One region of the Aminobacter sp. NyZ550 genome, then DNA from elsewhere that is predicted to be linked to it. Evidence: riboswitches for the same ligand, from Rfam matches in the RefSeq annotation. Region 1 holds a riboswitch; the other holds the start of a gene.

Region 1 (3,200 bases):
CGAGGCGATGCAGCGCGCGAACAGCTTCCAGTTGCCATAGGCGGTCATGCCCGGATCGGCATAACCGAAGAATTCGAGGTCCCAGGCGAAGTGGTAGATCGCCATGGCGATCAGGGCTACGCCGCGGGCGATGTCGATGACCGATACGCGCCGAGAAGGTGCTTTGATCTGGTCGGGGTCCGGTTGCATCGTCATATTGTTCGCTTCTGCGTTTTCGGGTGTTGCAGCGCCCATGCAGCACTATCATGGTTGAAGCGGGGCGGAAGAGAGCAGAACTGTCTGTCGTGCACAGGGTTAAGCAATTGATGGGGCGGGCATGAGCGGACGAAAGATGGCGCTGACCGAGGAGCTGGTGGCGCGTTGCCATCGCGAGGTCGCTGACACGGGCCCCGACCCCGATGCGATGCATCTCGACGATGCCGACTATGAGGTGATGATCGACGAGACGCTTGCCGCGCGTCCCGGCAATGGACCGTTGTGGCTGTTTGCCTATGGATCGCTGATCTGGAAACCCGAGGTGGAGCACACCGACGAAAGGGTGGCGCTGGCGCGCGGCTGGCACCGTTCGTTCTGCATCAACATGACCCGCTGGCGCGCCACAAAGGCTGAGCCTGGACTGATGATGGGCATGGATCGCGGCGGCCAGTGCAAGGGCGTGGCGCTCAGGCTGACGGACGGCGACCGCCGCGAGCAGCTGGACAGGCTGTTTCGCCGCGAGATGACGCTGAAACCCTCCACCTACAAGCCGCGCTGGCTGAAGCTCGCCACCGATGAAGGTCCGTTGACCGCGCTCGCCTTCGTCATCAACCGCAAAGGCCACGCCTATGCCGGCGCGCTGGGCGAGGACGCGGTGGCGGAGCGACTGGCGACGACCTGCGGCCATTGGGGTTCGGCTGCGGACTATCTCTATAATGTGGTCAGCAACCTCGAGCAGCGGGCGATCCACGACCGGCATCTGTGGCGGCTCCAGCATCTGGTGGCCGAGCGAATCGTGGCCCGCGGATGATCGCCGGAACGCCGCTTTCGAGCGCGGCGGCGTCGGAATTTGGTTTGCCGCCCAAGCCATTTGTTTCTATAGTTGCGGCGTCGTCGGTTCCGTTACGGAATCAAGAGGGAATGCGGTAAGGGCCATTTGAAGGTCCAAAGCCGTGGCTGCCCCCGCAACTGTATGCGGTTAGCTCTCCCCAAATGCCACTGAAGCTTGCTTCGGGAAGGCGGGGAAGGGTGCCGATCCGCAAGCCAGGAGACCTGCCGGCGACAGGCACTTATCTCTGTGCCCTCGGGTGGAGGGCGAAAGGACTTGTGATGAACACTGTTTCTGCTCTCGGCACCGACGTCTCTTCGCAGTCGCGTAGCATGCAGCTGGCGCTTGCCGCGCTGCTCGGCCTTTTCGTTGTTGGCTTCCTCGGGTTCTCGCATATGGACGTGGTGCACAACGCTGCCCACGACTATCGCCACTCGATGGCTTTCCCCTGCCACTAACCAAGGCGATCCAACAATGTCCATCTTCAGAAACGTCGTGTTCATCGCGGCGATCAGCGGGCTATTGGCCGGCGTGGTCCTTGCCGCACTCCAGACCTATGCAACCGTCCCGCTGATCCTCAAGGCGGAGACCTATGAGAACGCCGGCGGTGGCCATGAGCACGCCGCGGCACCAGTTGCCGGCACTGAGGCGACCGCCCCTGCGGCCGGCGCCGAAACCACGGCGGCACAGACTGCGGCGCCAGCCGAAGAAGAAGCCTGGGCTCCGGCCGACGGCGCTGAACGTTTTGCCTATTCGGCGCTCGCCAATATCGTCAGCGGCATCGCTTTCGGCCTGATCCTGGTCGCCGTTTCCGAGTTTGCGGGTGGCATCGCCAACTGGCGCCAAGGGGTGTTCTGGGGCTTTGCCGGCTTTGCCGTGTTTACCCTGGCTCCCGGTCTTGGCCTGCCGCCGGAGCTGCCGGCGATGCCGGCCGCCGATCTTGGCGCACGCCAGATCTGGTGGACGCTGACCGTCGTCGCCACCGCGGGGGGTCTCGCGCTGATCGCCTTCAAGCAGTCGCTGCCGCTGGCGATACTCGGCGTCGCGCTGATCGTTGCGCCGCACATCGTCGGTGCACCGCAACCGGAAAGCCACGAGTCGCCGATTCCGGCAGACCTGCACCACAGCTTCGTCGTCGCCGTCACCATCACCAATCTGGTGTTCTGGGTCGTGCTGGGTGCGGTGGCGGGCTACGTGCGCAACCGCTTCATGAGCGAGCCGGCGCCGTCGCTGAACAGCCGCCTTGCCTGAGAAGCTGACCCTCCTGCTCGGCGGCGCGCGCTCCGGCAAGAGCGCGCATGCCGAGCAGCTCATCACCCATTTTTCTGCGCCGTGGACCTATGTTGCCACGGCGCAGGCTTATGACGACGAGATGCGTGAGCGCATTTCGATCCATCTGGGACGCCGTGGCGAGGGCTGGCGGACGCTCGACGCGCCGCTGGATCTGGTCGGCGCGCTCGCCAGCCTGCCCGATGGCGCGCCTGTTCTGGTCGACTGCCTGACGCTTTGGCTTACCAATCATCTGCTGGCCGATCATGACGTCGAGGCCGAATGTGCGGCGCTCGTCGAGGCACTGTCGCGTCCGCGCGGGCCGTGGTTCGTGGTCTCCAACGAGGTCGGGCTCGGCATCGTGCCCGACAATGCACTGGCCCGCCGTTTTCGTGACGATGCCGGCAGGCTCAATCAGAAGGTGGCGACCGTGGCCGAAGAGGTGCTGTTTCTTGTCGCCGGCCTGCCGATGAAGGTGAAATGATGAAGACGATCGACGAGCAGGAAGCCGAACGCCACCGCGCCAAGATGGCCAAGCGCAAGGCGGTTCAGGATGCCGAGGTCGCCGGCAAGACCATCGTCGAGAAGGGGCTGCTGATCGTCAACACGGGTCCCGGCAAGGGCAAGTCGACCGCGGCATTCGGTCTGGCGCTGCGCATGCTGGGTTATGGCCAGCGGGTTGGCGTCGTGCAGTTCATCAAGGGCGCCTGGCATTCGGGCGAGCAGGACGCATTCGCCGCCTTCGGTGACCGCGCCGTCTGGCACACGATGGGCGAGGGCTTTACCTGGGAGACGCAGGACATCAAGCGCGACATCGCCGCCGCCGAAGCAGCCTGGGCAAAGGCGCAGGAACTGCTGGCCGACCCGACAATTTCGCTTGTCGTGCTCGACGAGCTCAATATCGCAC
Region 2 (3,200 bases), 2.7 Mb from region 1:
ACTCGCCCGCTACATCGACTGGACGCCGTTCTTCCAGACCTGGGAACTCAAGGGCCGTTACCCCAAGATCCTCGAGGACGAGAAGCAGGGCGCCGCGGCGCGCCAGCTATTCGACGACGCGCAGGCGATGCTGCGCAAGATCATCGACGAGAAGTGGTTCGCGCCCAAGGCCGTCATCGGCTTCTGGCCGGCCAATTCGGTCGGCGACGACGTCAGGCTGTTCACCGACGAGGCACGCAGCGAGGAGCTTGCCACCTTCTTCACCCTGCGCCAGCAGCTGACCAAGCGCGACGGCAAGGCCAATGTCGCACTGGCCGACTTCATCGCTCCCGCCGACGGCGGCAAGCCGGATTATCTCGGCGGCTTCGTGGTCACTGCAGGCATCGAGGAAGTGGCGATCGCCGAGCGCTTCGAACGCGCCAATGACGACTACTCCTCGATCATGGTCAAGGCGCTGGCCGACCGTTTCGCAGAGGCCTTCGCTGAACGCATGCACGAGAAGGTGCGCAAGGAGTTCTGGGGCTACGCGCCTGATGAAGACCTCGCGCCCGACGACCTGATCGGCGAGCCCTATCGCGGCATCCGTCCGGCGCCGGGCTATCCCGCCCAGCCCGACCACACCGAAAAGGTGACCTTGTTCCGCCTGCTCGATGCCGAGAAAACCGCCGGCGTCAGCCTCACCGAAAGCATGGCGATGTGGCCGGGCTCGTCGGTCTCCGGCATCTATCTCGCCCACCCCGAGAGTTATTATTTCGGCGTCGCCAAGGTCGAGCGCGACCAGGTCGAGGATTATGCGCGGCGCAAGGGCATGACCGTCGCCGAGGTCGAGCGCTGGCTCGGGCCGATCCTCAACTATGTGCCGGCATCGTTCGCCGAAGCGGCCGAATAGCAACACGATGACATCACATGGGCTCTGTCGCCTTTGCGCTGAGCCCATGTCGTTTTCATGCTCGTGCCCGGCCACCAATCCGTGGTCTGATCCGGTCATGTTCAAGGTGCTGCTTCGAGTGTGAGACGAAGCGGAGAATTGGGAAGCCGGTGAGAAGCCGGCGCTGCCCCCGCAACGGTGGCGGAGTTATTGTTTCGACGGGAGACCACTGGGCAAGCCGGCCTGGGAAGGTGTCGAGACAGTCCGAAAGGACAGCTCCGAAGCCCGGAAACCAGCCTTGAACCTGACAGAACTCGACTGATCGCGGTGGGCGGTCAAGAGGCGGATCGTTGCTGCACGGACCTCTGCGTCCGCCGGCTGGCGTTCTTCCCAAATCAAGCCACCCGTTCAGTCCTTGGTGCGAGGACAGGACATGGATGCGAAGAACGAAATGCTGAAGCTGCTGCGCGGACGCCGCGACGGATTCAGCCTGGCACAGCCCTTTTACACCGACCCGGATTTCTATCGGCTCGACCTTGAGCTGATCTGGTACCGCGACTGGCTGTTTGTCGGCCATGACTGCGAACTGGCCAAGCCGGGCAGCTTCTTCACCGTCCAGGTCGGCGACTATCCCGTCGTGCTCGTCCGCGACCAGAAGGGTGAGCTGCGCGCCTTCCACAATTCCTGTCGCCACCGCGGCAGCCGCGTCTGCACGACAGAAAAGGGCACCGCGGCAAAGCTCGTCTGCCCCTATCACCAGTGGACCTACGAACTCGACGGCCGCCTGCTGTTCGCGCGCCAGATGGCGGAAGGCTTCGACAAGAGCCAGTTCGGCCTGAAGCCGGTCGCCTGCGAATCCGTCGGCGGCTACATCTTCATCTGCCTCGCCGACGAGCCCGCCGACTTCGCGCCGTTGCGGGCCATGGTCGAGCCGTACCTGCTGCCGCACCGGCTGCGCGAAGCCAAGGTCGCCTTCGAAAGCACAATCGTCGAGGAGGGAAACTGGAAGCTGGTCTGGGAAAACAACCGCGAGTGTTACCACTGCGCCGGCAATCACCCTGAGCTGTGCAAGACCTTTCCCGAGGCGCCGAACGTTACCGGCGTCAATGGCGCCGAAAGCGATCCCGAAATGCTGGCGCACTGGGCAAAGTGCGAGGCGGTGGGGTTGCCGAGCAAGTTCCGCATCGATGCCGGCGGCCAGTACAGGGCGACACGCGCGCCACTGCTGCGTGACGCGGTGAGCTACACCATGTCGGGCAAGCGCGCAGTGCGGAAAAACCTCTCCGACAGCGTCTCGGCCGACAGGATCGGCACGCTGCTGCTCTATCATTATCCGACAACCTGGAACCATGTGCTCGGCGACCATGCCGTCACCTTCCGCGTGCTGCCGATCAGCGCCACGGAAACGGCCGTCACCACCAAATGGCTGGTTCACAAGGATGCCGTCGAAGGCGTCGACTACGACCTGGCCGAACTGACCCATGTCTGGACCGAGACCAACGACCAGGACCGCCGCATCGTCGAGGAAAATGCCTTCGGCATCAAATCGCCGGCCTACGAGCCCGGGCCTTATTCGGAGGAACACGAGGGCGGCGTCATGCAGTTCATCGAATGGTACGTCGGCTTCATCGAACCGCGGCTGGCCGACGGCGGCAAGCCGGTCCTGCGCAACGTCGCCTGACCGGGAGAAGGGCATGAACGCGATGACCGAGCTTGGCCTTTACCGCAACCTCGACGAAATGGCGCCCTGGAACGACCGGCTCCAGGTGCTGGAGGTCATCGGCGTCACTGACGAGGCGCCCGACGTTAGGACCTTCACCTTCCGCTCCGACAACCAGACCTGGTTCCGCTACAAGCCGGGCCAGTTCGTGACGCTCGAACTGCCGGCCGAACCAGCACCCGTCATGCGCACCTACACCCTGTCGTCCAGCCCGTCGCGGCCGTTCTCCATCGCCGTCACCGTCAAGGCGCAGGCGGGCAGCGTCGGCACACGCTGGATGTTCGACCATCTGAAGCCGGGCGTCCGCATCAAGGCCTATGGCCCTTCAGGCGACTTCTCGCTGCACCAGCATCCGGCCGCCAAATATCTGTTCGTCTCGGCCGGGTCCGGCATCACGCCGATGATGTCGATGCTGCGCTGGCTAAACGACTGCGCGCCGTGGACGGACGTTGCCTTCGTCAACTGCGCGCGCCGTCCGGAAGAAATCATCTTCCGGAAGGAGCTCGAACTGCTGGGCGCACACATGCCCGGACTGTCGCTCGGTTTCATGATCGAGGAGCGGTCGAGCCGCGAAGGCTGGTTCGGCCATATGGGCCGCATCGATGCGGTGCG

The links. A riboswitch is a leader RNA that binds a small molecule or an ion and turns the genes downstream of it on or off. The one in region 1 is predicted to bind cobalamin.
Region 2: another riboswitch for cobalamin. It lies ahead of N7E70_RS00935 (aromatic ring-hydroxylating oxygenase subunit alpha); the one in region 1 lies ahead of N7E70_RS13990 (CbtB domain-containing protein).

What each region holds. Positions count from the first base shown of each region.
Region 1 is NZ_CP114190.1:2,849,591-2,852,790, forward strand. Features, by position in the region: gene N7E70_RS13980 (DUF1624 domain-containing protein) at 1-195, opposite strand, end outside; gene N7E70_RS13985 (gamma-glutamylcyclotransferase) at 317-1,006, shown strand; cobalamin riboswitch at 1,074-1,270, shown strand; gene N7E70_RS13990 (CbtB domain-containing protein) at 1,306-1,482, shown strand; gene N7E70_RS13995 (CbtA family protein) at 1,499-2,275, shown strand; gene cobU (bifunctional adenosylcobinamide kinase/adenosylcobinamide-phosphate guanylyltransferase) at 2,268-2,777, shown strand; gene cobO (cob(I)yrinic acid a,c-diamide adenosyltransferase) at 2,777-3,200, shown strand, end outside.
Region 2 is NZ_CP114190.1:185,040-188,239, reverse strand. Features, by position in the region: gene metH (methionine synthase) at 1-889, shown strand, start outside; cobalamin riboswitch at 977-1,183, shown strand; gene N7E70_RS00935 (aromatic ring-hydroxylating oxygenase subunit alpha) at 1,302-2,549, shown strand; gene N7E70_RS00930 (hybrid-cluster NAD(P)-dependent oxidoreductase) at 2,572-3,200, shown strand, end outside.